3 regions of the Heyndrickxia acidicola genome follow, and region 3 is predicted to be linked to each of the others. Evidence: riboswitches for the same ligand, from Rfam matches in the RefSeq annotation. Region 3 holds a riboswitch; each other region holds the start of a gene.
What was found. Region 3 has a riboswitch for preQ1 ahead of queF (preQ(1) synthase). Riboswitches for the same ligand answer to the same signal wherever they lie in the genome.
Positions count from the first base shown of each region.

Region 1: it holds a riboswitch for preQ1, as region 3 does, so the genes downstream of both, A5N88_RS12445 (QueT transporter family protein) here and queF (preQ(1) synthase) in region 3, are expected to answer to the same signal.
Region 2: it holds a riboswitch for preQ1, as region 3 does, so the genes downstream of both, queC (7-cyano-7-deazaguanine synthase QueC) here and queF (preQ(1) synthase) in region 3, are expected to answer to the same signal.

Region 1 covers NZ_KV440953.1:2,654,564-2,665,655, forward strand. Annotated here, with positions in the region: gene A5N88_RS12420 (hypothetical protein) at 1-200, opposite strand, end outside; gene A5N88_RS12425 (CamS family sex pheromone protein) at 767-1,882, opposite strand; gene A5N88_RS12430 (DHA2 family efflux MFS transporter permease subunit) at 2,299-3,792, opposite strand; gene proC (pyrroline-5-carboxylate reductase) at 4,339-5,181, shown strand; gene A5N88_RS12440 (glycosyl hydrolase family 28-related protein) at 5,401-7,059, shown strand; PreQ1 riboswitch class I at 7,120-7,164, shown strand; gene A5N88_RS12445 (QueT transporter family protein) at 7,175-7,666, shown strand; gene A5N88_RS12450 (D-2-hydroxyacid dehydrogenase) at 7,843-8,805, shown strand; gene A5N88_RS12455 (hypothetical protein) at 9,009-9,293, shown strand; gene A5N88_RS12460 (hypothetical protein) at 9,503-9,691, opposite strand; gene A5N88_RS12465 (3D domain-containing protein) at 10,099-11,092, shown strand, end outside.
Region 2 covers NZ_KV440953.1:1,058,546-1,069,637, reverse strand. Annotated here, with positions in the region: gene poxB (ubiquinone-dependent pyruvate dehydrogenase) at 1-1,124, shown strand, start outside; gene A5N88_RS05010 (nucleotidyltransferase domain-containing protein) at 1,771-2,538, shown strand; gene A5N88_RS05005 (GNAT family N-acetyltransferase) at 2,621-3,433, shown strand; gene pepF (oligoendopeptidase F) at 3,547-5,334, shown strand; gene A5N88_RS04995 (isochorismatase family protein) at 5,540-5,983, opposite strand; gene mbcS (acyl-CoA synthetase MbcS) at 6,612-8,180, shown strand; gene A5N88_RS04985 (DUF2087 domain-containing protein) at 8,423-9,178, shown strand; gene A5N88_RS04980 (GIY-YIG nuclease family protein) at 9,195-9,533, shown strand; PreQ1 riboswitch class I at 9,871-9,913, shown strand; gene queC (7-cyano-7-deazaguanine synthase QueC) at 9,964-10,623, shown strand; gene queD (6-carboxytetrahydropterin synthase QueD) at 10,625-11,092, shown strand, end outside.
Region 3 covers NZ_KV440953.1:2,868,353-2,879,444, reverse strand. Annotated here, with positions in the region: gene A5N88_RS13490 (transporter substrate-binding domain-containing protein) at 1-306, opposite strand, end outside; gene A5N88_RS13485 (class I SAM-dependent methyltransferase) at 643-1,287, shown strand; gene A5N88_RS13480 (S-ribosylhomocysteine lyase) at 1,289-1,759, shown strand; gene A5N88_RS13475 (PLP-dependent cysteine synthase family protein) at 1,774-2,688, shown strand; gene A5N88_RS13470 (bifunctional cystathionine gamma-lyase/homocysteine desulfhydrase) at 2,879-4,009, shown strand; gene A5N88_RS13465 (class I SAM-dependent methyltransferase) at 4,218-5,264, shown strand; gene nagE (N-acetylglucosamine-specific PTS transporter subunit IIBC) at 5,412-7,304, shown strand; PreQ1 riboswitch class I at 7,372-7,418, shown strand; gene queF (preQ(1) synthase) at 7,570-8,070, shown strand; gene A5N88_RS13450 (MATE family efflux transporter) at 8,247-9,575, opposite strand; gene A5N88_RS13445 (NfeD family membrane protein) at 10,367-10,909, shown strand; gene floT (flotillin lipid rafts scaffold protein FloT) at 10,995-11,092, shown strand, end outside.

The DNA of each region.
Region 1 (11,092 bases), 210 kb from region 3:
CTGTCTGCCGCTTTTCCAAAATACCACTGAATATAATCAAAACGTCCATACATATGATTGCCTTTACTATAGATTCCTGTGATATAAGTAGTTTGTTTTTCAATTACAGGCTTCCTGGCTACAGTCTTAGCTTCAGAAACAGAAACATTTGCAAACAACGCTACTGCTGCAATCAATATAAAAGCTGCTCTTTTTAGCATTTAACTCCATCCTCTCACCTTTTGCTCTATTAATATGGTATGAAAAAATATATCCTTTTATACTTATCTATTGCTACTTTAATACCCCTATCTTATATAAGTATTCATTAATAATAGTATTGGCTGTGGAATCATTTTATTTGAGAATCCTGTCCTCCCAATTTTATTTTTCCTTTGGCTGTTTTCGCATAGATTGTTGCTTTACTTACAAAGGATTATTGCGTGTGTTGTCTGTCTTCGTGGCATCTTTTCGTATCCTATTCACAAGTTTTAATACTGTAAAATTTACGAAAAGAGCTTTCCTTTTAATAATTAGACGCATTAAGCTCACGAATTGTTTCAATATTTTTCTAAACATTTTACAACATATTCCCCGTATTTTTTTAGAAATATGTCCTTTACCCTTTATTCGTCCTCTTTAGCAGCGGAACGTCTCTATTTGTATAGAATTTCTACAATAGATTGTTGCTTTTATACACCCTAAAACGCATGATTGCCAAAACAAAAAAGAGAGCTCACTTGTGGTAATTGCGGCTCTCTCATGGTTATTTCATTTCAGTATTATACTAATAGATATATGTCCCAATTGATTCTTTTTCCGGGTCCCAAGTAATCAAAGCTTTTTCGTCATCAATATCCATGAGCCTGATGCTGATTGGAATATAATCCGGCAGCGCCTTGTTTTGGAGCTCTGAGGCAAGATACTGCGTCATTGCTTCTACAAGAGGCCGGTCCGCACCTGGAACTTTTATGTCAATTTCCAGATTGGTAAGCTGTTTATCAACATAAAGACCCTCTCCTACCATTGTATAGTTGGCATCTGGAAAATTGGTTCCAAAATCATCCTTTAAATTCTGAAACATGTCCGATGTTCCCTTGTCCAGTGTACTTGTTGAGGAATCTGGAAACGGATAGTACTTTCTGTCCACACCTGACCAGCTATCGATAGATCCTTCACCTGTATCCACAAAGGCTTTTTCAAAGAAGTATCCCGGTACAATGCTTTTATCAGTATCTGCCGTTTGATACAGGGTTAAAAATATAGGAACATTGGGAACGATATGTTTGTTCCTAAGCTGTTTAATAATACTTTCCCCAATGTTTTCACCCTCTTGGGTAAACGCGCTGTCGCCGACGGTCACACTGTCGCTGTAAACCAGCCCCTGGGCATCCGTATAGCTGACCTGAACCGTCTTATCCAAAGCAACCGCAATAGATACCCCCGCCGTCTTTCCGCTTTTATCCAGATAATCCTGTTCAAGGACATAGGATAAGATAGGCGGATAAGCTTTTTCTAATTGCAGGGAATCCTTATTCCCCGGGATTTCTGGATTAAGACCATTGGGATTTGATTTTGACTTTCGATTTACCCACTCATTTAAATTGGCTTTATTGATGTACTTTCCTACTTGAAGATAGTAATCCTGAGGAGAAAAGTGCTCCTGTGATAAATCCATTAAACCCGTATCTAATTCATCAACGTCCAATGGATTTCCAATATTCTTCAAAATGAGTCCGCGTGTGTCACTCGGTGTGGAAGATTGCTTTGTCAGGTATAACTCTTTCCCTTGGACGACTGGCTTCTTTTGTGCTGTTTTACTTGAGTTCGATATCTTATTATTATTGCAAGCAGTTAACATGAATATGACTACTACAAGCAATCCAATTGCCGCTTTTCGCATTCTAATCCTATCCTTTTCACTAAATTCATACCAGTGCAGTCTTTTTCTTTAGGGCGATGTCTTAACGAAGGCTGTTGCTGTTTTTTAACACTTTCTTGTTAAAAAACGTGCAATTTTCAACGTTGAAAATAATAAAGCCATTTAAATGAGAAAAGCTGCCTGCTTCCATTTATTTTTATATCTGTATGTATCTATAATGCATGGTGATTTAAGAGGTTTTAAGTAAAAATCCTCCCTTTCAAAGATATCATAGTTAGGCAATTCTTTCATATTTTTTCTACATGAAAAATACTGGAACATGAAAATTATCGCTTTAGCTCACTAAAGGGGTCAGACCCCTTTAGTGAGCTAAAGCAGAAAAGCTCCCCATCCATTAAGGAGGGGGAGCCTTCATTTATATAATTATAAGTGGATTTTTAGTTTACTGAAAGAGACAGTTCCTTTTCTTCCACTTCTTGCTCTTCTGGAGAGGTCTTTCGGATAAAGAAACCTAAAACAAAGGCGATAACCGTTAAAATCGTAGCGATGTTAAAGGCATCGTTAATTCCCATTACGGCTCCTTGTTTCAAAGCGAGTGCAGCATGATACTTATCAGCAGGAAGAATGTGCTTGTCTATAAAAAGCTGTTTTGCATGTATAGCCCCTCTATTTGTCATAATGGACACAAAGAAAGCCATTCCAACTGCACCTGCTACCATTCGCAGTGTATTCACCATAGCTGTTCCATACTTATTCATGTCGAGAGATAGTTCATTTAAGCCTGCAGTAAAAATAGGCATCATAAGTATAGACATTCCAAACATCCTGGCAGTATAAACGATTACTACATACGTAAAGGAAGTGTCTGTTTTTAGTTGTGACAGTGCATAGGTTGTGATAATCGTGATGGCCAAACCGGAAACCGCGAGCCATTTCGCCCCATAGCGGTCAAATAATCTTCCCGTAATGGGAGACATGATTCCCATGACAATTCCGCCCGGCAATAGCATTAAGCCTGAATCCAATGGAGAAAAACCTCTAACATTCTGCATATAGATAGGCATTAAAATCATACCGGAAAACATGGCCATAGTGACAATCACATTAATTAGCGTCGTTAAAGTAAAGATTTTGTAACGGAAAATTCTAAATTCCAATATTGGATGGCTTACCGTCATTTGTCTCCAAACAAACACCAATAGGCTTATGGCCCCTGCCACAAACATGATCAATACATCAGCACTTGTCCAGCCTTTCGTGCCAGCCTCAGCAAATCCGTAAAGAATCCCGCCAAATCCAATTGTTGATAATACAACCCCTAGGACATCCAGCTTTGGACGGCTTGTTTCTGTTACGTTTTTCACCATAAAAATGGACAATAAAAAATTTAACAGTGCAAAAGGAAAGATAATGAAAAACAGTACTCTCCACGAATGGTGTTCCACAACCCATCCTGAAAGAGTAGGGCCTATCGCTGGGGCAAAGTTCATTGCAACGCCGAATATCCCCATTGCAAATCCGCGGCGGTTGGGAGGGTATAGTGTGAAGATAACATTCGTAATAAGCGGAAAAAGAATACCTGCACCAATTGCCTGAATAACCCTTCCAACCAAAATAATGGAAAAGCTCGGAGCAATTCCGCAAATCAGAGTGCCTAATGCAAAAAATCCCATCGAAGAAAGGTAAAGCTGCCTTGTAGTGAATCGTTCCATTAAAAAGGCGGTAATCGGAATGACAATCCCATTAACCAGCATAAAGATTGTGGTTAACCAGTTGGCGACACTCGCTGTAATGTGAAGTGAATTCATCATTTGAGGCAAGGCAACATTGATAAGAGTCTGATTTAAAAATGCTACGACAGCCCCTGCAATCATAATGCCAAAGATGGAACGTCTGCTGCGAGAATCAGATGAAGTTTGATGAATATCCATTTATTGTGATGGACCTCCTTGAAGAATTGAAAAATATAGGATGATTACTTAGAAATATTCTGCTGGCACCCTTATACTTTTACACTGGTAAACTCAAATAAAACTCCCGCTTTATAGCGGGAGAAAAGTATAAAAATAGTGCTAGATTCGAATATTTAGTGACACAAAATATTTGATACTAGAACTATATTACGGATTAGAAATGCTTTTGTCAACAAATTGATTCTGGTTTATTAACGCTTTTATTAAGACTCCTTTGATACATTTTCGCGAGTCATACTCTTGATTCTGCAACTGCAAACCAAAGGAATAGATTACTGCGAAAGTCCCCTGGTTCATCCTCTCTATCTTACGAAAAACAATTCTAGGTTTGCGACAAATATCGCCCGATTTAGACGAGTTTCTTCATTAAATAATCCAATACTAAAAAAGTGTTTCTGTAAACAATGCTCCAGCTATATAAAAATACACCTTTGCTGCCTTGACATTCCTCTTGAAGATGTTAAGATAATTAACAATCTAACGGTCTTAGAGAGGAGAAAAAACATGCTACAATCGAAGAAGATTGCCTTTTTGGGTGCAGGATCCATGGCGGAAGCCATGATTTCAGGAATAATAAATAAAGGTGATATACCTCCTAATACCATTACCGTTACAAATAAAAGCAACCTGAATCGACTGAACCATCTCCAAACGAAATACGATATAACCATTATGGATAAGGAACATATTCCCTTTGAAGAAATGGATGTCCTTGTTTTAGCCATGAAACCTAAGGATGCAGAAACTGCCCTTCATTATATTCGTGATAAAGTGGCTCCCCATCAATTAATTCTGTCTGTCATAGCCGGCATTTCATTAGATTATATGGGCAGTTTTTTTAAAGAAGGACAGCAGCTCATTCGGGTAATGCCCAATACCTCTGCCATGATAAGTGAATCAGTTACAGCCTTTTCAACTGGCAGCTATACAAATGATGAGAGCATCTTAACGGCTGAGGCACTGTTAAAATGTATAGGTGATGTATATCAAATTCCAGAAGAACATATGGATATATTTACAGGAATTGCTGGAAGCGGGCCTGCTTACTTTTATTATTTAATGGAGCATATAGAAGAAGTTGCTATTGAAAATGGACTAGACAGGGAAATTGCCCGAGAAATTGCTGCAAAAATGATTCAAGGTGCAGCTAAAATGATGATTCAGCAGGAAGATACTCCATCACAGCTAAGACAAAAGGTTACTTCACCAAATGGAACAACAGCAGCCGGACTTAAAGCATTAGAACAGTACGGAGGAGGAAAAGCCATTTTTGAAGCCATCCAAAATGCTGCAAGGCGTTCAAAAGAAATCAGTTCAGAACTCCAAAGGAAAGATGTTATTCTCTAACACAACCATTGTAGAACAGCCAGCTAATGCCGGTCAGCATTTGCTGGCTGTTTTTCAATCCCCATGGTAAAAATCAATGTTGATTGATTGGATAAGATGCACAAATCTCAGTATGAAAAGCGGATTATGCATAATTTTGCTATCACATCCAACTAACTTAAAGGGGATTACACACAAAGACAGAGGGAATACTATACAGCCTGAGAAATTGTAAATGAGGTGAATCATTTGATCATTCTTGGAAAAAATCATGATCCTCTAGAAAATGGCAATCTAATAAAACAAACCCATGGTTATTCGTTTGATATAGAGAAAGCATTAAAAGAAACCAGGCTGTTATATGAAGAAGATACACATTGTCCCCGCCCTATAAACAAAAGGTTAATCCCTCTCCTTTTCCGGCGAGTATTTCAGAAAACAGTTCAATATGAGTATACCGAAATGCCGAATACACTACTGGATCAGGAAGGAACCCCCGTTCCATATTGGAAAAGCCAGTTAGACCAGGAATATACCAATCTATCAAAGGAAACCAAAAGAGAAGTAAATGTAGCAGATTTTGGCGCAATAGGCGATGGAAAAACCGATAATACAGCAGCTTTTCAAAAGGCAATTGGCAAAGGAAAAGTGAAGGTAATTGTTCCTGAAGGGGTCTTTATCATAAAAGGGCTCCGTTTGCCTTCCTGGACATTTCTCGAGGGCATGGGAAAAGGTGCTACTACCATAAAATTGCACCCCTTGGCCCCAAAAAGCAGGAGACTAATTACCAACATGCATTATCGCCGAGGAAATCATCATATTCTTGTTCAGAATCTAAGCCTTGACTGGAATGTAGAACGTCTTAATCATAATGAAAATTCAAGTACAGGGAGCAATCGATCCAGCTGTTTAACGTTCGCTAATGTGAAATACGGATGGGTCAGGAATACAGAGGCGATCAATCCAGGCCTTCATTGCTTTGATATTACTTCTGTACGGTACAATTATTCTGGTGACGGCAACAGGGCTTCCCGCGGAAGTGAGTTCATTTGGATGGACCAATTGACCGGCTATGGTTTTGGAGATGACGGAATTACCACACACCACAGCCAGCATATCCTCATTACCCATTCCCATATGTGCGATCCCAGTGGAAGGGCACACAAAAAAGGCTTTTCAAATTCTAATGGTTTTGAAATTGATGATGGCTCTCAAAACGTTTGGCTTGTGAACAATTCTTCAGCACGCTGTTTTGGAGGCGTTGAAATCAAGGCACACCATAACTCTTCTGCAGCGAGTAATGTACAAATTATTGGACACTTTTCTTTCCATGATAATCGCTCTTATAATTTCCGCCATATAGGCCACCATTACAAGGAACATCCAGAATCCAAAACAGCCTACAATATCATGGCTACCAGTATTGTGGCGATGGCCCCTGTGTTTTCGGATCTTTATACTGATTCAAGTCCACGTGGGATGGTCATCTCTGCCTATCGAAATGTCGCAATCAATCATTTCACCTTAATTGGCGATCGGAATTATGATTATAAAAAAAATCCTGTTCTTGCTATACAATATCGTGCACAAAATATTAGGCTTCAGAATGTTTCATTTCGCGATTTTAGTACAGCAGGCACAGACCTGAAAGTATTCGGAGGAGACAATCATGCAGATCAGGTTATTCTTTCAAACATAACTATTGACCATTCCTCTCCCAAAGGAATTGATATTGGTGCAAACGTCCATGCATCGATCAAAAATGTAAAAGCTGACTGCGAACAAGGCGAATATGGAATGAAATCTGTAAATCCAGTGGCACACGCCTCGTCTCTCGAGATACAGGGATATAAGATTCCTATTTCAATAGCCGGAAAAACATCCAATAGAATCTTATAGGTGCATTGTTGTATTGACATGCCGTTTTAATGTACGATAAGATATTTTTTTGATCTTATTCCTCACGTGGTTCGAAACCATCCCACGTTAAAAAACTAAGGAGTGGAATCTTTCAATGAACACAAAAACACTTGCTGTAAACGGCATTGTGGCAGCTCTCTATGTTGTAATTTCTTTTATTATTCAGCCTATTGCCTTTGGCCGTTTCCAATTTCGCGTTCCCGAAATATTTAATCATCTGATTGTTTTCAATAAAAAATATTTCTTCGGAATCGTTATTGGCGTCTTTTTAGCCAATTTATTTTTCTCTCCAATGGTCGCTTATGATCTTGTTTTTGGAGTAGGACAGTCTGCCATATCTCTTTTAATCACGATGGCTACTTCCCGTTTTATCAAAACCACTTGGGCCAGGATGCTCGTAAACACTGTAGTGTTTACTATAACAATGTTCCTGATTGCACTGGAGCTTCATCTTGCCTTTCATCTCCCTTTTATAGCTACATGGCTTGTTACAGCTATCGGGGAATTTGCGGTATTGGTAATTGGGGCACCCATTATGTATTTAATTAATAAAAGAGTTGATTTTGAAAAAATCATAGAAGCCTAACAGCAGGCTGACTCAAAAAGGCTAACATCAAACGCCTTAGAGTCAGCTTTTTTTATACCTTTCCTTTTCTTGGACAGCCGAAAAGCATTTTTCTAAAGAAAGGAAGACAGTTTACTAGTTCTGTCTTTGTCCATTCTGATAACATAGAATGGAAGAATATGAGACGAGGTGACAGCATGGCAAAAAGAAAAGTAGTCATAACACAGAATATTGATGAAAACTATATCAATGCAATACGAGAGCTGCTGCAGGATTGGGAGGTTATAGCCGGAAAGGATTCTTCTATCTGGAGTAATCATATCAAGGATGCAGAAATCATTGTTGGCTGGAAGAAGGAACTAGCATCCAGTGTATCGGAACAGGAATCAAAGGTACGCTGGATTCAAACCTGGAGTGCGGGCGTTGATAGCCTTCCGCTCGAAAAGCTTGAAGCCAGAGACATCCAATTAACCAGCGCAAACGGCGTGCATGCTTATCCTATTTCTGAAACAATCTTTGCTTTAATGCTTTCACTAACAAGGAAGATTCCTGAATATGTTCGGAATCAACAAAAGAAAAAATGGGACCATAGCGGTCTGAAGCTAGAAATTCACGAAAAAACAATCGGCATTTTGGGAATCGGCGCTATTGGTAAAGAAACCGCTAAAATAGCAAAAGCATTTGGTATGAGGGTCATTGGTGTACGCAATTCCCTTAAAAATGAAGAAAATGTGGACAAAATAGCTGTGATGGATGAGCTTCATTCTGTACTGCCAGAATGTGATTATGTAGTCAATACATTGCCCTTAACAAATAATACCCGCAATGTCTTTGGGGCAAAAGAGTTTTCTCTTATGAAGATTTCAGCCTTCTTTATTAACATCGGACGCGGGGAGACAGTAGTTGAAAAAGAACTCATACATGCCCTGCAAGAAGAGCAAATTGCCGGTGCAGGATTGGATGTCTTTGAAAACGAGCCACTGGATCAGGCAAGTCCTCTTTGGGATATGGAGAATGTTATCATAACGCCTCATACTGCCGGCTCTACAGAATATTATGATAAACGAGTGCTGGAAGACATTTTTATTCCAAATCTCAAAAACTACTTAACAGAAAGCAAGCCCTTTATCAATGTAGTAGACTATGGAAAAGGGTATTAAGAAAAGCAGAAAGCCCCTGCTTTTCCGCAAATCAATAGGAAGAGGCTGACTCAAAAGGCGGTTATAAGCGGCCTTTTGAGTCACCTCTTTTTTATTTTTGGACAGAAAAAGGAAAAGGGTAGAAGAACAATTAATGCGAATATAGCATGGTGTCTCTGACAAAAATTTATTTGAGCAGAAAAGAACAAACAGGTTGAATAGCAATGACATCTGCAGAGGAATTCAATAGCAGAATGATCGGGGCACTCCACCATATCTCTGTTAGAGCCAGGAATAGAAACGAATCCAAAGTTGATTTGAGCGGATACACGAGACTCCTGCAGGATCAGCGTGTTTCGGGAGACCCCGCAGGAGCTTGCTATGATGAGGCTCCCCAACCGCCCCGCGGAAAGCGAGTGCCTGCAGCGGAAATCAACCAGCAGGATGATCATACCGCTGCCTATATCTATGTCCATTCCCAATTTGGATTTAATTCTAAGGTTGATTGAAGCGGAAGGCACGAGACTCCTGCGGGATCAGCCGGCCTTTGGGAGACCCCGAAGGAGCCTGCTATGATGAGGCTCCCAACCGCCCCGGGGAAAGCGAGTGCCTGCAGCGGAAATCAACCAGCAGGATGGTCAGAACGCTGCCTATATCTCCTCTTATGTAGCGAAGATATGGAAGATTCCATACCTTCTCAGATAGTCTTATTGTCTTTTTACATGTGACCATAATAACCGCCATGGCCCATTGGGTGATAATAACCATGGTGATAACCAGGATAATAGGGATGATAATGGTGATGGTAATACGGATGGTGACCATGATAATATCCCATAGGTTGAGAATAATAAGGATGGCCAGGATAATGGCTGTATCCCATCGGCTGATAAATATATGGAGGCATACACTCACCTCCTCTCATTTTTTTCTTTATACTGTATGTGCTTCTTTAAATTTTGGAGGCTTTTCTCATTTAAAATTGGGCTGACGCCTATGAAATATTTTAAAAATCATCAAAATTACTCTATTATATTTCAAAATTATTTCAACGCACCGCTCCTCTTCCATAACGGCGGAATCAACCCATATTATTCCGTTTTTTTGCGGGGTCTTAGCTTAAAACTGCTGATAATCAAGGAATTAATTTGCTATAAGTTAAGTTTTTGTGGTCTTTTCCTGTAAAATCCAACTATTGAACCATTTACTTTATGTTAAATTTTCATGACAAAAACGATTTTGTTTTAATAGTTTTGTAACCTTTCCTTGCGTTTTTTATGATATAAATGTAACTACGAAGAAAGGGGTTGTTTTATGCAGTACATAAGACGCAGTTTTGTCACATTTTTAACAATCGTATTATGTATTTCGGCCACCATCGGAGTATACGCAAAAACAAATCAATCAACATTACATAACGCACAAAATAAGCTTGAACAAAATCAAACATTGATTCAAAACAAGGAAGCACAAAAGCAACAAGTTAGCCAAGAAATGAATCAAGCCCAGCAAGAATGGAACTCAATACAAGCTGTTATAGATAAAAATAAACAAGATGTTGCTGTAACTGAGCAAAAAATAAAGCAAACCAATCAATTAATTGAACAGAAAAAAGAAGAGATTGTGAAGCTTGAGGATAAGGTCCTTGCTCGAAAAAATATTATTAAAGAACGTCTGGTTGCACTTCAGCAAAGCGATAGAATTAATATTGTCATTGACACCCTGCTGAATGCTGATAGTTTTGGAGACTTTGTAAACCGTATCAGTGCCGTTAGCACTCTGTTTAATGCAGATGATGATATTATTAAAGAACAAAAAGACGACATTGCCAAAATACAAGAAGACAAAAAAGCCATTGATAAAAAACAAGCTTCTCTTCAAGAGGATCAATCTCAATTGCTTGCTAAGCAAAACGAGCTTCAGGCAAATCTTAAAGCGAAGCAAATGAAATTAAACGAGCTTAAATCCAGTTATTCCAGCATTAATAAGGATTTATCTGCTGCAAATCAAAGTAAATCCAGCCTGCAGGCTAAAATCAGTGACATTCAATCCGCTTTACAGAAAGAAGAACAAGCTGCACAAGCACAAGCAAAACAGATTGCAGTACAGCCGGCAAACCAGACCCCGCCACAATCCGTTTCAAATGACAGCAGCCCTTCTGGCAGTAAAGAATTTTATGTCACTGCAACAGCATACAGCCATGATGATACAAAAGGTGATATCACCACACTAGGCTATAATATAGCAACCAACCCAAACATGAAGCTTATTGCAGTTGATCCAAGTGTCATTCCGCTTGGCAAAAAAG
Region 2 (11,092 bases), 1.8 Mb from region 3:
GAAAAAAGATTACGCTGTTATGCGGGGCAGGCTGTGAAGGCGCTCATTCGGACCTTATGCAGCTTTGCGAGCAACTGCAGTCTCCAATGGTTATTGCTTTAAGAGGAAAAGAACACTTGGAATATGACAATCCATATTCGGTTGGGCTGACAGGATTAATTGGATATTCTTCCGGGTATCATGCAATGATGGATTGTGATGTGCTTTTAATGCTAGGCACAGATTTTCCCTATCGGCAATTTTTCCCCAAAAAAGCCATTATCCTTCAGGTGGATATTCGGGCAGAACATCTTGGCAGAAGGGCAGCTCTAACGATGGGGGTGTGCGGGGATGTGAAAGAAACCATCCGGGCCTTACTGCCGCTTTTAACAGAAAAGCATGGATCTCATCATTTAAAGAAATATGTTTCCGATTATCAAGATGTTCGAAAAGGTCTTGATAAGCTGGCAGTCGGAAAGCCGGGCAAGCTGCCCATTCATCCTCAGTATTTGACAAAAATGGTTAGTGAGCTTGCAAATGAGGATGCTGTTTTTACCTGCGATGTAGGGACACCTACCCTGTGGGCTGCGCGTTATCTTGAAATGAATGGGAAAAGACGGCTTCTGGGTTCGTTTAACCATGGAACCATGGCAAATGCAACTCCTCAAGCTATTGGAGCACACTATGCAAAGCCAGACACACAGATTGTGGCACTTGCGGGCGACGGAGGCCTTTCGATGCTGATGGGAGACCTTTTGACAATTCATCAGCACAAGCTTCCGATCAAAGTGATTGTGTTTAATAATAGCGCCCTTAGCTTTGTGGAATTGGAAATGAAGGCAGCCGGATACTTGGAAACAGGAACACAGCTTGATAACCCTAACTTCGCTGCTATGGCAGAGGCAATCGGCATCAAGGGAATCCGAGTAGAAGATCCCGGCGACCTGGAGAAAGGGCTAAAAGAGGCTTTTAGCCACAATGGCCCAGCTATTGTGGATGTTCTTGTCAATCGGCAGGAGCTCTCGCTTCCTCCAAAAATTAACTTTGAGCAGGCTCATGGTTTCACTCTTTGGATGTTGAAGGCAGTTTTAAATGGCCATGGAAATGAATTGGTGGAATTAGCCAAAACAAACCTGTTTCGGTAAGCCTTTTTTTGCCATAGAATGTTGTTTAGGCACAATGGACCTATCCTTATTTAAACAGTCCATTTGCGACTTTTCATCCATTACCTAATAAACATACTGACCCTGATGCTTTATCTGTTGTCGAGACAAAAAGGTCTTGGGTTAAAATGATTCTTCGGTAAAAGTATTTACCTCTTAAGAGATCCTGGCCAGTGGTCAGGATTTTTTGGCGTAGAAAATTTCCTCGCTGTGTTTCGTTTGTTTCAGTCGAGGACAATGAATTTTTCAAGTTGTCTATTTGGGTTTGGAGCTCTGGAGCAAAGAGGTGGATTTAAAATGTCGTTGGATTTGGATAAAAGCATAAAAATGACAATTAAAGCTTTTCTTATCGGGATGGAAATTATAGGTGATAAGTAGTCTTTAACTGGATTTTTTGATTCATAATTTTCATGAACGCAGGTAAATCAAAAAGTCGGCTCTTTGACCGGCTTTTTTAATATGTATGGGAAATATTAGTTTATATTAAAAAGTGTGCTAATTCGTTGTATGCAGGTTGTTTAAACTTGTATAGATTTTCTTGAGAAAAGAGAATTATTTACCATAAAAAACAAGGATTTTACTTTCTTCAGGCGAACTACCCTTATTATAAGGTAAAAGGGGTGATACGATGGAGCTAAAAAGAAATCCTGCAGTGAAAGCTGCTAAACAATTTATCCAAAAATATTTTCCGGAATGTGAAGGAGCCCTCTTGGCGGGAAGTGTTGTAAGAGGGGAAAGAACACCTAAGTCTGATCTCGATATGATTGTATTTATAAAAGATTTAAAATCTGCTTACCGGGAATCGCTGATTGATTTTAATTGGCCGATTGAGGTCTTCGTTCACAGTTTAACATCCTATCAGCATTTTATTGAAAAGGATTGTAAAGAAGCCAAACCTTCGATGGCCAGAATGATTTCTGAAGGGATTATTATCGCTGATAACGGTAAAATGAAAACCATTAAACGCGAAGCAAGAGAACGTTTAGAACAAGGGCCAGAACCGTGGACTGATGAAATCATCGCCCTTAAGCGTTATTTTATAACGGATGCATTGGATGATTTTTTAGGGAGCACTAATAGGGGAGAAGAACTGATGATTGCCGGCGCCCTTGCTCAGCAAATACATGAATTTGTCTTGAGAACAAACGGATTTTGGATTGGCTCTTCTAAATGGATTATTCGGTCTTTACGACAATACAATTCTTCATTTGCAGATGAATTTGTCGATGCTTTCGATGAATTTTATCAGACAGGAAAAAAGGAGCCAGTTTCGCGTTTGGCTGACAAAGTCCTTTCTCCTTATGGCGGACGTTTGTTTGAGGGATTCTCGCTTGGGAAAGAGACATGTAAAAGTGAAAAAACAGAAGAGCAAGAAACAGTACCAGCAAGATTGTAAAACCTTGTGAAACGGCATTTCATTAAATGGACAACAACCATAATCCATTTCCAAACCTAGTAGACATTCGGAGGCATTCAAGATGCTTGAAACATTCATGGCACAGGATGAAGTTTTAAATAAAGCCCCATTTCTAATAGATGAAGTACAGTATAACCTGATTCATAGAATCAGTGAATCGCAGAACTCACTTTCGTTTAAATCCTCTGACGGCAGATCAATATTGGTTCAAACTCCAGGTTTTAACCCCTGGCTTTGGATATCGAGAGAAGTTAAAGAAATGGAGAGAGAAAAACAACTAACCCTTTTTATAGAGAAGCTAAATGATCATTTTGTTCCGGGCATATCGGGGGCCCCCATTGTGGCTGAAGCTTTTGCAAGGAGTTTTGTCTCGATTCATCAAACAAAAAGCTATTATATCTCGATGGTGATGGAGGCATATTATTGCCCTTCCTTAAGCTATCCCAGTGGTGTGGAAGGTCAGGTTCAACAAGCTAATTCCTCTCATGTTCCTGCTGTTGCTAATTTTTTTGCGGGTTTTTACAAAGATGCGTTCGGGGATCCTGTAGAGCCTGCGAGCCAAATAAAGACCGCAGAAAAGTTGATTCGTGAAGGCGGCTGCTTCCTATGGACAATTGGAGATATGCCTGTTTCAATGGCAATTATCGCTCATCGTTCCCCTCGGCACGGGCGGATTAATAGCGTCTATACACCTGATCAGTTTCGTAAAAAAGGCTACGCTAGTGCATTGGTAGCTCATATTTGTGCAGACCTGATGGGAGAAGGGATAATTCCGATGCTTTATGCTGATATAAAAAATCCATCAGCAAACAAGATATATAAAAGGCTGGGATTCAAGGAAAGCGGAAAAATTGCTGATATCCGTTTTCAGTGATTGGCATCCTTCAAGATGAGCAGGAAAAGCAAAAAAGCATTGTATAACTGCTCCTCATCTCTCATAGCGTATAATAAGGTTGTGTCTTATTTTGCAGGGAAAGGAAGTAAAGAATGAAACACTATCAAAGCCGAGAGGAAATACCTGTTTCAGAAAAATGGGATCTGACAGATATCTTTTCCGCTGTAAAAGAGTGGGAGAATTCATGCAGGAAGCTAGAAAAACTGATTCAGGATATAGGCCGCTATAACGGCAATATTCATGATGCAAAGGACTTACTTGACTATCTTAAGTTGGATGAAAAAATTTCAACAGAATACAATTTGGTATACGTATATGCCATGCTGAGCGGAGATTTGGATACCCGTGATACCAAATCACAATCATTATTGGACCGCGCTTCTCAATTGGGAGTAAAGATAAAAGCGGCAACATCTTTCTTTATGCCTTATCTTTTAAGTATTAAAGAGGATGTCCTGAAATCCTATATTGAAGAAACGGAAGGATTGCGTTATTTTGAAAAAGACCTCATGGATTCGTATCGCTTCAAGGATCATGTTCTGAGCAAGGATCAAGAGGAAGTTCTGTCACAGCTTGGTGAAGCCCTGTCTGCTCCAAGCAAGACTTACGGAATGCTGAATAACGCGGATATTAAATTCGGGGAGGTAACCCTTGAAAACGGTGAAAAAACTGAATTGACAAGAGGGATGTTTTCCAAGCTTATTGAAGATGAAAATAGAGAAGTGAGGAAAGAAGCATATAAAGCTTATTATAAGCCATATCTGCAATTAAAGAATTCGATTGCCTCTACACTTTCTTCTTCCATTAAGAATAATGTTACACTGTCTAAATTAAGAAACTATCCTTCAGCACTGGAAAAATCATTATTTAATGATAAAGTACCCGAGGATGTTTATAATAATCTTATCGAAACCACTAAAAAAAATGTGGGCCTATTACATAGATATAATGAAGTTCGCAAAGAAAAATTGGAGCTTACGGAACTAAGGCAGTATGATCTAAGCGTCAACTTGGTAAGGGATGTAAAAAAAGAAATATCCTATAACGAAGCCTATGATATTATGATGAAAGCCTTGGCCCCTCTTGGAGAGGAATATCTAAATATTCTGGGCTCCTTTAAAGAAAAGAGGTACGTCGATGTCAGGGAAACGCCAGGAAAGAGATCGGGCGCTTACAATTTGGGCGTTTATGGGGTACATCCTTTCGTTCTTTTGAACCATCACGATGATCTCGACAGCCTGTTTACCCTTGCACATGAAATGGGCCATGCGATGCACAGCTATTTTTCACATTTGCATCAGCCAAGGATTTCAGCCTATTACACTATTTTTGTGGCTGAAGTGGCTTCAACTGTCAATGAAGTACTGCTCATTCATTATTTATTAAACGAAGCCGCTGATGCGGACTTGAAAAAACACTTAATTAATCACTTTATTGATAAATTTAAAGGTACGTTCTTCACTCAGGTCATGTTTGCAGAGTTTGAAAAAATCACCCATGAAATGGCTGAAAAAGGAATGCCGTTAAACTTAGAAGCTTTTAATGATGTATACGAGAAATTGTTTAGTGAGTACAATGGCGAGGTGCTGCAATTAGATGAGGAAGTGAAATATGGCTGGTCAAGAATACCTCACTTCTATCGCCCTTTCTATGTGTATAAATATGCTACCGGGTTTGCTTCAGCCATCCAAATTGCAGAAAAACTACTGGACGGAGATCGTCTCATGCAAAAATCCTACTCGGAATTTTTAAAGAGTGGCAGCTCCGATTATCCGCTAGAGCTGCTTAGGAAAACGGGTGTCGATTTAACTAAGCCGGAGCCAATAGAACAGGCACTCAGCCAATTTAAGTCACTTCTTGATGACTTTGCAAAGCAGTGATAAAAATGGGGTCGTTTCTTTAGTACAGAAGACGAACTCAATTTAAACTGAATCTATACAATTAAAAGGATAATGAGTCGATTCAAAATCGAGACATTATCCTTTTTCATTAAAACGCATATTTTCATTATCAAATCAATCCGTTTAAACCCTTAGGATGAATAAGTACCCGTAGGACTACTCAAATTAACCACAATGGGTGTCGTTATCCAATATCCTCCTGTTCGCTGAAGTCTAGAAAGTCCAGGCCCTTCATCTCATAGGTATCGTAATCTTCTAACTGGCTAAAACCGCTTTCACAATACGTTATATTATATCCTTTATCCTTCGCTGAAGATGCAATATAACGGCAGCAGGAATTTTTATTATTACCGATTAAATATAGGTGATTGACATTTAGCGTTTCTAATAAGGCTGACAAGTCTGCATTAAAATAACAGCTTGGCGTTTTCTGGTTTAAAACATAATCGGCTTCATTTAAAAGCGAGCTGCACCTACTAAAGGAGGATGGAGCAGGTTTTATATGACTTAAAAAAATAATAGGCTTACTGGAATTTTTGAAATCGTTTACAATTTGGCGGATACGGTTTAGTTTTTCCTTTTCCTCTATAAAATCTTCTGTAATATCAATCAGCAACACAGCTTCCATTTTAGCACCTGCCTATATTTGTGCCTTTTCATTATGCAAAAGGATTTTTTATTTTGTATATATTATATCAAATTTTATGTGTGAATTGTGAATTATTGAATTATAAAGTGTTTTTAGAAAAAAATTTATACATAAGCTTAAAAACTTTAAATCAAGGATGACTTTTAGTACAATAAAAATATTGTTGCTTTTTCTGAGCCTTTCTTTTTGCTTCAGTTAACATTGAATGTAATTTAACATTAGGCTTTTGCTTAACCATGGATATTGCTATAAACGTCCTGCTGGTTGATTTACGCTACAGGCACTCGCTTTCCGCGGGCGGTAGTGGAGCCTCCTCGTCGCAAGCTCCTGCGAGGACTCCCCTTACACGCTTTTCCCGCAGGAGTCTCGTGCCTTTCGCTTCAATCAACATTGAGTTCAAATTACATCAGGAGTCTCGTGCCTTTCGCTTCAATCAACATTGAGTTCAAATTACATCGGGCTTATACTTTAACATGGATCTTGCTCTATATCATTCTGCTGGTTAATTTACTCTGCAGGACTCTCTTTCTGCGGCCGGCTATTTGTATCATGATTTATTTGATTAAAAAATTATTATAAAAACTATATATAAGAAAGAGGATAAAAATTGGATATACAATCGCTTATTGCACCGGAACATTATAATATAGCTCAAGAAATAGAGACCCATTTTTCGGATAAAAAGGCTTTAATTCTTAGAGATGAAGAAGGAAATCAAAAGACGGTTACATATGCTGAACTTATTCGATACGCTAATAAGCTGGCCAATGCTTTTTCAAAGCTCGGCATCCAAAAGGGCGATCGAGTGTTAATCATGACCACCAAGATTTTTGAATCCTACTCAATCTATTTAGCGTGCTTAAAGTCTGGCATTATAATGATTCCATGCTCAGAAATGCTAAGAGCAAAAGACCTCGTATATAGGGTAAACCATTCAAAAGCAAAGGCTGTGATTGTTTATCATGCCTTTGTAAATGAATTTAATAAAATGGAGACATCTCCTTCCCTTCAATATAAAATTGCGTTCGGCAAAGAAGTAGAAGGCTGGCTTTCAATGGAAAAAATGGCGCTTCCAGAGTCAGATGAGTTTAAGATAACTGCCACTCAAAAGGATGACTATGCATTATTTTCATATACATCAGGTACTACCGGACAGCCTAAAGCCGTCGTTCACAGCCATGGATGGGGATATGCCCATATTCGCAGTGCTGCTTCATTATGGCTGAATATTGGCAAGGAGGATATTGTGTGGGCCACAGCTGCGCCTGGCTGGCAAAAATGGGTATGGACCCCATTTTTATCTATCCTTGGTTCTGGTGCCACTGGATTTGTTTACAATGGAAGGTTCAATCCGGAAAAATATCTGGAGCTTTTGGAAGAGCAGAAGATAAATGTCTTGTGCTGCACACCAACGGAATACAGGATGATGGCGAAGCTCGACGATCTTTCTCGTTATAATCTTTCTCATTTGCACAGTGCGGTATCTGCAGGTGAGGCACTGAATAGGGAAGTGATTGATGTCTTTAAAAATCAATTCAATTTCATCATTCGTGATGGTTATGGTCAGACGGAAAGTACGTTGTTAATCGGAAATCTTAAAGGCATGGAGCTTAGACTTGGTTCTATGGGAAAAGCCATTATCCCAGGAACCGTTCAGATAGTTGATAATGAAGGAAACCCTGTAAAAAGTGGAGTTGTTGGCAATATAGCTGTCAGAAGAGATTTTCCTGCCTTATTTAAGCTTTATTACAAGGACGCTGAAAAAACAGCGAAAGCGATGAGGGGAGAATTTTACTTAACGGGGGACCGTGCTTCTCAGGATGAGGATGGATATTTCTGGTTCCAAGGAAGAAGTGATGATGTTATCATCAGCTCTGGCTATACGATTGGACCTTTTGAAGTGGAAGATGCGCTAATGAAGCATCCATCTGTTAAGGAATGTGCTGTTGTAGCCAGTCCAGATGAAATCCGTGGAAATGTTGTCAAGGCTTTTATCGTTTTAAAGGATGAGAATGAAAGCAGCCAGGAGCTCGTCAAAAGTCTTCAAGCCTTTGTTAAAAGCATGACCGCGCCTTATAAATACCCTCGTTTAATCGATTTTGTCAAGGATCTTCCGAAAACAGACTCAGGAAAAATTCGCAGGGTTGCACTGCGTGAAGCAGAATTAAGAAAATAAATGATAAAGCGAGTGGGCAGACGAATGAAAATTCTGTTCATTCACATAAATAGTGTAAACAAAACGGCTTGGCGCTTTTCTCCAAGCCATTTTGTGTGCTTGTTGTTTGTAATCATCTGAATATTGTAATTAAATGATTTTGTATACAGATATCTTTTTTTATTTCGGTTATTGATTTTTTCTAAACAATAATGTAAATTGTTTGTTATAATTAAGGTATTTTATAGGAGTGTTTATTTTTTATGGATTTAGATCAAACGTTTTGGGAGTCCTCTTTAGAGGATCTTAAAAATGGTTATATAGAGGCAGAAGATGATTATGTCTGCTTGCTGTGCGGTGAAAAAATTGAAAAGGGGTTAGTGTATCCCTATGAGACAAGATGGTATCAGGCAGAAAAATATATGCAAGTCCATATCAGAGCTGCCCATGAATCTGTTTTTCATTATCTTGTCCATCTCGATAAAAAATTAACTGGACTTACAGAACATCAAAATCATCTCTTAAGGCTGTTTTTTGAGGGGAAAAGTGATGCAGAGGTGCAAACAGAGCTTGGAATTGGAAGTGCGTCGACCATCAGAAACCACCGTTTTTCACTGAAGGAAAAAGAGAGGCAGGCTAAAATTTTCCTTACCTTAATGGAGCTATTAAAAGAAAATAATCTTCAAGGGCCAGCCATTCTGCCGTTGCCTAAAACAGCAAAAAACGTAGATGAAAGATTTAACGTTACAGAAACAGAAGCAGAGAAGATCATTCAAAAGTTCTTTCCAAACGGAATCAATGGACTATTAAAAGCTTTTCCGCCAAAAGAAAAGGCCAGATGGGTGGTTCTCAGAGAAATCGTGAAACGATTGGACCCTAAACAAAAATATAACGAAAAAGAACTCAATGAAGTATTAAAATCCGCATTTGATGACTATGTCCTTATCCGGCGTTATCTCATAGAATATGAATTTATTGACCGGAAGCCAGACGGGAGTGCATATTGGGTTAAAAATTGAGAAAGGGGTATAGCAAATGGAACGAAAAAAGGAACTGAAGCAGCAATTTAAAGAGGCCAAGATAGAAGCGGGCGTTTATCAGATTAGAAATCTGGAAAATGATAAAGTATATATTAGCAGCACCCGAAATTTCAAAACACTTACAGGAAAAAAATTCTCCCTTGAAATGGGGACGGAAACCAACAAGGCTTTGCAAAAGGAATGGAACACCTATGGAAAGGAAGCATTTGCTTTTGAAATTTTAGAAACGTTAAAGGACGACAATGGCAATATTGATAAAAAATATGCATTAATAAAGCTTCTTGAAAAATGGATGGATCAAATCAAACCTTTTGGTGAGAAAGGGTACCACTAAATCCCTTAGAAATACAGTACAACATACAGAAAACGATGTTTACAGTCTGCTATACTCTAAAGGGAGATACGATATAAAAAAGAACTTAGTAGGCTGGAAGGTTCTGAACATAGTATGAAGAGTGAGTACCTGCATTGGAATCAACTTACATTGAATATTGTTTAAAGCGAAAGTGACCAGATAACTACAGGAGCAGCTTACTAGTCTCCCGATGTAAGCACAAGTCCAAAATGCAGATAGGGGTAATAGCAATTGTGTATTTTCGGAAAATACTGTCATCTAAACGTTCACCCAAGAGTATGATATAGTATAAAGGGAAAATAAGAAGCCGCAATGGCGGCAAGAGGTTCTAGCTACCCTCTCAAAAAAACTAAGAGAACAGCACTGCTATCTTAGTAGTGCTGTTTTTCTGTTAAAAGGAGTATTTGAAATGAAAAACAAACGAGCGCTAGTCGTTTTTAGCGGCGGGCAGGACAGCACCACATGTTTATTTTGGGCTATGAAAAATTTTGATTATGTTGAAGCAGTAACATTCAACTACAATCAAAGGCATAGTCTTGAAATAGAATGTGCTCAAAATATTGCAAAAGAACTGGGAGTTAAGCATCATATTTTAGATATGTCATTATTAAATCAGCTTGCACCCAGTGCTTTAACCCGCGGGGATATTGAAGTTAAAGATGGTGAAGAAGGGGGACTTCCATCCACTTTTGTACCTGGACGTAATTTATTATTTCTTTCCTTCGCAGGAGTTCTGGCAAGCCAAATCAAGGCTGACCATATCGTAACTGGTGTGTGTGAGACGGATTTCAGCGGCTATCCAGACTGCAGGGATGTGTTTATAAAATCAATGAATGTCACATTAAATCTTGCGATGGACGGGCAATTTGCCATCCATACCCCATTAATGTGGCTGAACAAAGCAGAAACCTGGGAGCTCGCAGACCAACTGGATGCTTTCCAATTTGTTCGTGAAAAAACATTAACCTGCTACAACGGCGTTATTTCCGACGGTTGCGGTGAATGCCCTGCATGCAAGCTTCGCCAAAGAGGGCTTGAAGACTATTTGGCCAGCAGGGGAGGCAAGTAAGATGACTGAGTTTCGCATAGTGGATCACTTGCAAAAATACAACAAAGACATAACAAAAGAGCAGCTGAAGTACCACTCTAAGAGAGTGCTCGTGAGCAAAGAGTTTACTTTTGATGCCTCCCATCATCTACATGAATATGAGGGGAAATGCAAAAACCTTCACGGCCATACCTATAAAGTCATATTTGGGGTGAGCGGCTGTACTGACTATCGGGGATTAGTCATTGATTTTGGTGATATTAAGGATATTTGGAAAAAGGAAATTGAAATTTATCTGGATCATCGATACTTGAATGAAACCCTACCACTCATGAATACTACGGCTGAAAACATGGTCGTTTGGATATTTGAAAAAATGCAGTCTGCACTTCAAGATTATTCAAAATCAACCCCGGAAGCAGATACCCGTCTTGAATTTGTCCGGTTATACGAAACGCCAACAAGCTATGCAGAGGCAAGACGGGAGTGG
Region 3 (11,092 bases):
GGCAACCGCAATATCGGCCCTGCCGGATTTAACTGACTCAACAATGCCTTTAAAAGTAATTCTCTTCGGTACAGGTTTCAGGCCGAGATCTTTAGCGATGGCATCTCCAACCTCTACATCGAATCCTGTCATGGTCATATCTTTTTTTACATAACTAAATGGCTTGAACTCACCTGAGGCAGTGAAAACAAGTTCATTTTTATGTATAAGCTTAGCTCCGCCTGGAAGCTGTTCTTTTTTAGCACAGGCAGATAAAATGCTAATGAGAAGCACTAAAATGCTTAGTATGGCTGTATTTTTCCTCATTCATCCATCTCTCCTTCCTTGCATAAGCAAATGCAGGGTACCAGACCTTGCTAACTAATTACCCTTAAACAGCTTGAATAATCATTTAATTGCGAAGGCATACGTGAGGATATATGGGTTTCTTTAGAGAAGGTTCTGTCCATTTGCACTCCAGCCGTTCAAAATTACGAATGGCTGAAATGAGCATTTATCTTTTCCAGAACTTTAAGTAAAACAGCTAAAATGCAGAAAAACCATTTATAGGAAGTTCTTAAATTTGTTCAGATAATTGCAGTATAGAAGATTTCATGTTACATTTAATTCATAGTTATTTTATAGGAAATGAGGGGAATTAGGGTGGGCAGAGAGTTTAATCAGCTTTTTGATGAATGGTCTCATTCTTATGATGAAACTGTTAATGGAAATGATCCAGAATATGAAGAAGTATTCGAAGATTATGATATAATTTTATCGAAGGTAGCCGAAAAGGCAGGCGGTACGGTTATCGAATTTGGAGTCGGTACAGGCAACCTTACTCAAAGGCTCGTGGAAAGAGGATTAAAGGTTATCGGGATTGAACCCAATGAAAAAATGAGAAGTATCGCAGGCGGAAAGCTGCCCGATGTTACAATAATAGATGGAGATTTTCAGGACTTCCAAGTGAATATTCCTGTGCACACGCTTGTCAGCACATATGCATTCCACCATTTAACAGATGAAGAAAAAGGAATAGCCATAAGGGAATACAGCAGGCTGCTTCCTGAGAATGGACGAATCATTTTTGCTGACACCATTTTTGAAACAGAGGAAGCAAAGAAACAAATGATTCGGGAATCAGAGGAAAGAGGATTTACGAGACTGGCAGAAGATTTACAGAGAGAATATTATACGACTATAGCAGTCTTGCAAAATATATTGATAGAAAATGGGTTCAATGCAACTTTTACAAAATTAAATCGATTTGTATGGCTGCTGGATGCAGTAAAAGAAGGGAGAGATTAATATGACTGAACAAAAGAAAATGAACGTAGAAAGCTTTAATTTAGACCATACAAAGGTAAAAGCGCCTTATGTCCGCCTTGCAGGAGTAAAAGAGGGGATAAAGGGAGATGTTATTCATAAGTATGATGTCCGCTTTTGCCAGCCGAACAAAGAGCATATGGAAATGCCTGCCCTTCATTCACTTGAGCACTTAATGGCGGAGCTAAGCAGAAACCATTCAGACAAAATCGTTGACATCAGCCCAATGGGATGCCAAACTGGTTTCTACGTCTCTTTAATCAATCACGATGATTATGAGGATGTTCTGGCCTTATTAGAAAAAACGTTGAAAGATGTTCAGGAAGCAACGGAAGTTCCTGCATGCAATGAGGTTCAATGCGGATGGGCAGCAAGCCACAGCCTTGAAGGCGCTAAAGAACTGGCAGCCAAAATGCTTTCAAAACGTGATGAGTGGAAGGAAATTTTTGCTTAAGTTGAGGGATACGAATGAAGTATGCAAAAAATGTACATGAGCTGATTGGAAATACACCCCTTGTAGAAATTACTTCTTTTCCGTTGCCGGAGGGTGTCCGTTTATTTGCAAAACTGGAATATTTTAATCCGGGCGGAAGTGTTAAAGACCGGCTTGGCCAGTACCTTTTAAAAAGGGCTTTTGCGGACGGAAAGCTGAAAGAGGGCGGAACCATTATTGAGCCTACAGCAGGAAATACAGGTATCGGCCTGGCTCTTGCAGCTATTCAGTTCAAGGTAAATGCCATATTTGTTGTCCCCGAAAAGTTCAGTATGGAAAAGCAGACGCTTATGAGAGCACTTGGTGCCAGGATAGTGAATACTCCAACTGAAAGAGGAATGGCTGGAGCGATTGCAAAAGCAAAAGAACTGCTTGATACTATACCTGATGCTTTTTATCCCGGACAATTCCAAAACGCAGCAAATCCGGATACTTATTATGAAAGCCTTGGCCCTGAATTGTATAAGGATCTGGACGGACATATTGATATCTTTATAGCTGGAGCCGGCTCTGGCGGAACATTTATGGGGACATCGCGTTATTTAAAAGAAAAAATTCCCCATATTAAAACGGTCATTGTGGAGCCGGAGGGTTCCATTTTAAATGGAGGAAAATCCGGTCCCCATCGCACAGAGGGGATTGGGATGGAATTTTTGCCTCCATTTATGGAAAAGTCGTATTTTGATCAAATCTATACAATTCCAGATGACGTTGCTTTTGCTAGGCTTGCAGATGCAGCACGTCAAGAAGGCCTGCTGGTTGGAAGTTCCTCGGGTGCTGCATTGGAAGCTGCTTTAAGAGAAGCGGAGCAGGCAAAGCCTGGAACAAACATTGTCACGATTTTTGCTGATAGCAGCGAGCGGTATATCAGCAGCGGTATTTATTCATAGGGTCTGTTAAAGCCTAAATGTTGAGAATTAACCAAAGGTGATTGGAATAATAAGCGAAACTTCCTGCAGGCAAAGCGCTGAGGAGGAAAGCCAGCCCCCGGAGCGTAAATCAACAGGCAAGATTGACAGAGCTTATTCATAAAAGGCCATTCGTTTGGATAAGAAGGCCAGTTAAAAGGTGGGAAAAACATTGCGTAAAAAAACAAAGTTTATTCATGGCGGTATCAGCCGTGATCCTTATACAGGTGCTGTATCAACTCCTATTTATCAAGTTAGTACTTATAAGCAGGATGGAGTCGGCAATTTTAAATACGAATACTCTAGGACGGGAAATCCAACACGTGAGTCCCTTGAAAAGCTTATTGCAGACATTGAAGGCGGAAGCCGCGGATTCGCTTTTGGCTCCGGTATGGCGGCTATTACTGCGGTCATACAGCTCTTTTCTGCAGGTGACCACATCATTGCAACCGATGATGTTTACGGCGGAACATTCCGTGTCATGACAAAGGTTTTAAATCGTTTCCATATAGAAGTTACCTTTGTGGATACAAGTGATTTGGAAAAAGTGAAAGAGGCTATAAAACCTAATACCAAGGCTATCTATGTTGAAACGCCTACGAATCCTTTATTGAAAATTACCGATTTGAAAGCGATTGGCGAATTGTCCAAAGAAAAAGGCTTGAAATTTATCGTGGACAATACCTTCAGTACGCCTTATTGGCAAAACCCGATAAAGCTGGGTGCTGATATTGTTCTTCACAGTGCAACAAAATATCTTGGCGGACATAGTGATGTCGTGGCAGGACTAGTTGTTGTAAATGATGAGGCTTTGGGAAATGATCTTCATTTTGTTCAAAACTCAACAGGCGGAATTCTTGGGCCGCAGGATAGCTGGCTTTTGATTCGCGGAATCAAAACATTGGGAATCCGCATGGAGGAAATTGAACAAAATACGCTTGAAGTGGTTAAATTCCTTCAAAAACACTCTGCTGTCCAAAAGATCTACTATCCGGGTTTAGCAGAGCATCCGGGCCATGAGATTCATAAATCTCAGTCTGAAGGCTTTGGAGGCATGATTTCCTTTACAGTTGAAAGTGAAGAAAAAGCATTAGATGTGGTTAAAAAAGTACATTACTTTACCCTTGCTGAAAGTCTTGGGGCAGTGGAAAGCTTAATTTCCGTCCCTCCTTTAATGACCCATGCATCCATTCCGCGTGAACGCAGGCACGAACTTGGAATTGAAGATGGATTGATCCGTATCTCAGTCGGAATTGAAGATATTGAGGATCTTCTTGAAGATTTAGAGGCTGCATTACAATAGCAAAAAGAATGCCGTTCCGTATAATCGGAACGGTTTTTTTCATTCAGCCACAAAAATAGGATAACGAAAATGAAACTTTTATACGTTAGAGCGTAAAAGGGGTCTGACCCCTTTAGTGGAGTAAAGGATTTAGATATATAATTTCTTGCGTGCTTATTGTAAGATAGTTTTATAAATATTATGAATTTTCGATAAGTGGAGGTGCGATATGGATACTATGCCTTCAATGACAGATTCACCATTGTGGGACCGAATGGGAGAAACCAAGCTTGAAAAAAACTATCGTTTGGATTTACGTGAGAAGTATTCCGAAAAGGAATACAACAAGTATATGAAAAAAAATCATGTACTTGATTGGTCGCAGCTTACTTGGAAGGAAGTAGGGAAACCCTTTGAAGTGAAAAACATGTCAAAGCACCGGAAACAATGGGAAAAGGAAAACAGCGGTTCCATGCCTGTTAAAACATCATGGGAGTATTTTAATAAGGCTTTTCATGAATGGTTTGCAAAGGATGTTCCAAAGGAGATTCAGGAAACGAAAACGGCATTTCTGCATAGTTTGACTGCTTTCAGTCCGGCAGACGTTAAAATGGCACTTGGAGAAATGGTAAAGATACGATTGTGGAATTTTGCCCATAGAATTGAAGACGGTATATGGGACCCGCGAGGCAAAAGAGAGCTATTTTCAGGTTTGGATGTGCAAAAACCGAGAATTCTTTTTCTTGGTGCAGCGGAAGGCTATGAAGCCATGCAGCTTGCAGCCATGTATCCTGGTGCAGACATTGTAATGGTCGACTATGATCCGTTTTGCAGGGATGTCCGATTTGGAGAATTTCCGGACGCATATCCTTTTTTAGGCTCCAATCAGGCTACTGGATCAAATAAAATTTATTATAAGAATGACTTTAAAGTGGAATATATAGTAGATGATATACGCAGCCTTCCTTTTGGAAATGAGTTCGATATTGTTCTCTCTGTTGGATTAATTGAACACTTTCCGGATGAACATAAGCCTGAAGCGATCAATTGGCATCGGAAATTCCTTAAGCCATCGGGCTATGCTGTTATGACAACACCCAGGAGCCAGCTTCGCTCAAAGCTTTATTATCAGATTATGGCTGATGTCATGAATCATACTTATCGTGAACTTATGACGGTAGAGCAAATGGGAATGTATATTTATGAAAGCGGTTTCGATATTTTAAGCCATGGCTATATAAAAGTGCATAATGCAGTCATTGCTAAGCCCAGATAACGAAATTATAGACATTTTCCGAAAAATCCATTCCCAGCGTTCTTAGATTGATTGATATTTAGTATTAAAATGATGTCTGTTATGTATAAATATAGGAAGAGATCTTCCTATACATAGTTGGAATAGAAATAAAGAGGGGGAATGAAAATGCTTGGATTCATACAAAGAATAGGCAAATCATTAATGCTGCCGATTGCAACGTTGCCGGCTGCAGCATTGCTGCTCCGTCTCGGACAGCCTGACTTGCTGAATATCCCTTTTATAGCTGCCTCAGGAAATGCTATATTTGGAAACTTGCCGGTCATCTTTGCTATTGGGATTGCGATTGGCTTCGCGAAAGGCAATAATGGCGCAGCCGGGCTGGCTGGTGCGATTGGATATTTTGTATTGAGCAGCGGAGCAACGGCTCTTAATAAAACCATCGATTTGGGAGTTTTAGGCGGTATTATTGCCGGGATTGTGGCTGGCCTTTTATATAATCGTTTTCATAATATTAAGCTCCCGGATTGGCTCGCTTTTTTCGGGGGAAAACGGTTTGTCCCGATTATTACGGCTGGTTCCATGCTTGTTTTAGGCTTTATATTTGGATATCTATGGCCATTTGTACAGGCAGGAATCAACAAACTGGGTATTTGGATTATTGATGCAGGTCCGTGGGGAGTGGCAATCTACGGACTTTTAAACAGGCTTCTGATTCCACTAGGACTGCACCATGTTCTTAACAGCTTCCCGTGGTTTATCTTTGGAAGCTATAAATATCAAGGAGTAGTTTACCATGGGGATATTGCGCGATTCCTGCATCATGACCCAACTGCAGGGCATTTTATGACGGGCTTTTTCCCAATCATGATGTTTGGCCTTCCAGCCGCATGTTTAGCCATGATTGCAGCTGCTAAGCCGGAACGCAGGAAAGCTGTTACAGGGATGCTTCTCGGAATTGCCTTAACGGCTTTTGTTACAGGAGTAACAGAACCAATTGAGTTCTCTTTCATGTTCTTATCACCTGTTCTATATGGAATTCATGCTGTTTTAACAGCCATTTCAATGGCACTGACCTATGTACTTGGAATTCGAGACGGTTTTGGATTTTCAGCAGGCGCTATTGATTATGTATTAAACTTTAAAATTGCTGAAAAACCGTTACTGCTTCTTTTGGTAGGTATCGTCTATGCAGTTATCTACTTTGTCATTTTCTATTTCCTAATCAAAAAACTGAATTTGAAAACACCTGGACGTGAAGATGAAGAGGATTTGGAAGAAGAAGGAATGGAAAGCGTTAGAGGAAATGATAAGTACGATATTATGGCTTCTCATTTTATTCAGGATATCGGCGGTAAAGGCAACATTACAAACATTGATAACTGTGCAACAAGGCTGCGTCTTGAGGTGAAGGATGCAGGAGCTGTTGACAGTTCGGCTTTAAAACGCCATGGCGCAAAAGGGTATATGAAAATTAATAATCGCAATATACAAATTATCGTGGGGACACATGTTGAGTTTGTCGCGGAGGCCATGAAACGAAATGAGGGAAATACAGTTCCTGTAAAGGATGAAACAGTGGTCGAAAATCTATCCGCACCGGTAAGTTCCGAGTCAAAAGCAGAATTCATCATGCCAATAGATGGTGAAATTGTATCACTCGAGATTGTTCCTGATGATGTTTTCTCCCAAAAAATGATGGGGGATGGTTTTGCGATTAATCCATCCGGCACGGTTCTGGTTTCTCCAGTAAATGGTACCGTTACAAGTGTATTTCCGACCAAGCATGCAATTGGCATTACAAGTGATGAGGGTGCAGAAATATTAATCCATATTGGGGTTGATACGGTAAAACTGAATGGAGAAGGTTTTACAGCGTATGTCAGCACAGGAGATAAGGTGAAAGTCGGCCAGCGCTTGGTAGAGGTTGATTTTGAAAGTTTAAAATCAAAAGTACCTTCAATTTTAACACCTATTATTTTTACAAATGCTGAATATGTGAATGTACTGGAATATAAGCATTATAAGCAAGGGGAAAAGGTGAAGATAGAATACAGGTAATGATTTTCTATTGACGAATGTGCTGTTCTTCTATATTCTATAAATAAAAATAAATGCCCGCGCACAAACGGGAGAGGTTCATAGCTGATACCCTCTATAAAAAACTATGGATACCTGAAATAAAGCCATATCCATAACGGATGTGGCTTTTCTTTTTATCCACATTTATGTTGGTTTACTACTAGAGATCTTCAGTTGAATGGGAAAAATATTCATTGAACCCTCTCATGAAATGTAAAGGTACATTTTGAAGGAGGACTTTTTTATGGCAGGAAGAACAGAAAAAGAAGGATTAAAGGATTTAACATTGTTAGGGAATCAAAATACTCAATATTCTTTTGCATATGCTCCGGAAGTATTGGAATCAGTAGATAATATGCATCCTGAGCGGGACTACTTTGTAAAGTTTAACTGTCCGGAATTCACAAGCCTGTGTCCAATTACGAGCCAGCCTGACTTTGCGACAATGTATATCAGCTATATCCCAAATCAAAAAATTGTGGAAAGCAAGTCCTTAAAGCTGTATTTATTTAGTTTCCGCAATCATGGCGATTTTCACGAGGACTGTGTAAATATCATTATGAACGATTTAATTAAGCTGCTTGACCCCCGTTATATTGAAGTATGGGGTAAGTTCACTCCTCGTGGGGGTATTTCCATCGATCCGTATTGCAATTATGGAAAGCCAGGTACAAAATACGAGAAGATGGCGGATCACAGGTTAATGAATCACGATATGTATCCAGAAAAAGTGGACAATCGTTAAAGAGTGAAGATGCCTCTCATACAGTGTGGGGAGCTTCAGATTCATTGTTTTATTTCCAATAAAAGCTTATTCGATAGAAAAAGCCTTTTCCCTATTTAAATTCTAGGGAAAAGGCTTTTTATTTCTCTCTGTTTTCCAGCAGGTTGATTATCGCTGGAGGCAAGTTGAACTGAATTTTAACTTACCATGCGTGTAATTCGCTTTTTCTTCCAAACCCATTGATAATACCCATATTGCAGCATGAGGCTCACAATAAAGGCAGCGGGATAACCAATCCAGATACCTTTAATACCGAGAGTGGTGTGAAAAGACAGGATATACGCAATAGGAACCTCAACAAGCCAAATGGAGATAACACTAAAAATTGTTGGCCATAACACAGTACCGCTCGCCCGCATGGTAGCCCCGATGATTTGCGTATTTCCAAAGATAAGATAGCTCCATAAAGTAATCATTAAAAGCTGTTGGGCGATATCAAGGGTAAGCTGGTTCGTTATAAACCACGCAAGAATGTCTTTTGAGAACAGGTAGACAAGTACGATGAGCACCCCGCCAATAATATAATTTAAAGCCACTCCTGCATGAATAACCTTTTTTAACCTATCAAATTGATTGGCACCAATGGACTGTGCAGCAAAGATAGAGACCGCGATTCCAAGACTGATTGCCGGTGTTTGGACATAGCTTGCTACCTGGTTGACAGCCCCATAGGCTGCAGTTGCATCTGATCCGTAATGATTAACAAAACTGATGACAGCAATCTCTGATAATGAAACTAGAATCATGTTAATGCTTGCAGGAATTGACAGTCTCAGTAAAAGCTTGAGCAACTGGCCCTCCATTCGCAAATGCTTCCGGACCGATGCATCAAACTGGAGAGGGTTGCGCTTTATGCGGAGGTAGAAGATTAAAATAATAAAGGTCAAAATCGTCGAGATCACAGATGCATATGCGGCGCCGTATATACCTAGCTTCGGAAAGCCCATCCATCCGAATATGAGCAATGGAAGCAGAATTAGATTAAGCGCCGTACTGACAATGAGAAAATAGAAAGGCGTTTTGGAATCCCCTGTACCCCTAAGGAATGTGGTGTACGCAAAATACAAAAACATAAAAGGCATAGACCAAAATAAAATTCGTGCATAATGAACACTAGTCGGAAGAATATTCACAGGGGTGCCGATCAGGCGCAGCAGGTCTGTGGTAAAGGTCCCCCCCAGCACTGCAAGTACCAAGCCCAGTAAAAAAGTGAAGGAGAGGGTGGTACCAACAATGGCTTTCAAGCGTTCTTCATTACGGGCTCCAAATGCCTGACCTATCAATATAGAGCTGCCGGACCCTACCCCAATAGCAAAGGAAACGAGCAGAAAAAACAGAGGAAAGAAGGCAGAGAGGGCAGCCAAAGCATTTACACCAAGTGAACGGCCGACCACGATACTGCCGACCAGCTGGCCGATTGACTGTAAGGCATTGCTGAGGATCAGCGGAATTAAAAAAGCGGCCATTAACTTCCAAATGGGCTTTTCGGCAGAATGATTGCCGTGGTGATGTTCGGGTTCACCTTTGTTTAAGGGATCTTTTGTACTCAACTGTGACTCCTCCTTTTGTTATTAAAAGTGATAAGGTTAATGGATAATTATAATAATAATGAAAAATTTGCGAAAAGTCATTTACATTAAAGGGAAATGTTTAATAAATAATCATAAAAACCGTGTTTATATAACTGTATTATAATTAAAGATAATTTATATCTATACATTTATAGATATTATTATATATTGTTTATATTTATTGCGATGCTTTGATGCTTTATTGTGCAAAAGGGGTCAGACCCCTTTTGTGCTTTAGTGTGTTAAATTTCTCTAAAGGTACCATAAAAAAATCACTCCAGGGGGACAGGAGTGATTTTTTTAAGGGAAGAATTAAATGAATTATTTACCAATGTAGTCTCTGGCTATCTCTAGCGCCTACACCCCTATCGGCTAGCGAATTCCTATGCCTCCTCCCTGCGATAAGGAAACATCAGGTCGAAAACTGCCCTCATCTTCTACTATAAAAATTTTAAACATCGCTTTCTCCTTTTTAAGAGGATTGATAGTATGTATTGTACTAAAAAACAGGTTGAAAGCAAAAAAAGGGTTTTTTTGCAGTAAAGGAATTTTTCGAAAAAATTTACAGAGAAATTGAAACCTTTCATTTAATTATACGTATTAACATACAAAATGAAGTAAGCAGGAAGAGAAAGAAGCGGTTAAATGAATGAATGATAAAGCTTAGACACAAAGGAATGAATGAGATGACGATCCTGGGAACACAAATTGAAACCATTTACTTGATCGTATTACTGGTTTCGGGAAGCCTGACACTGCTTTATATCTTATTTGGAGATGTATTTCATGGTATAGGGGAGGCTTTGAATTTTCTACATCCTGCATTGGTTTTAGCGTTTTTTACTTTCTTTTCTGCCAGCGGATACATTATGGAGATGATAACACCTTTATCGAGCCAGACGATTATCGTTTTTTCTATTCTACTGGCCCTGCTGCTGGATACCCTCTTAAATGTATTTGTGCTCATTCCTTTATCCTCTGCGGAGGAATCCATTGCCTATACCGAAGATTCATTAAAAGGAAGAGTTGGCAAAACGATTATTTCCATTCCGGAAAATGGATTTGGAGAAGTGGTTCTGGAGAGCAGCAGCGGGACAATAGCAAAGCCTGCAGCAAGCTATCGCAATGAAAGCATTGGGGAAGGAATGCAGGTTTTGGTCATTGAGGTGAACAGCGGCGTATTGTACGTTGTGCGGTATGAAAATCATCAGCTGCATGATGTTCTATAAAGTGTTTGAATATGTGCCCGTGAAGTAAACATACAAAACAAGCTTTAAACAAGTAAAGGGGGACAATTGAGTGTTTACATCTGGAATGATTGGAATTTGGGTAGTGGTAGCAATTGTAGCTTTCTTGATTATTGCGTTAATTGGTGTATTTATTTCGAAATACAGGACTGCCGGTCCTGATGA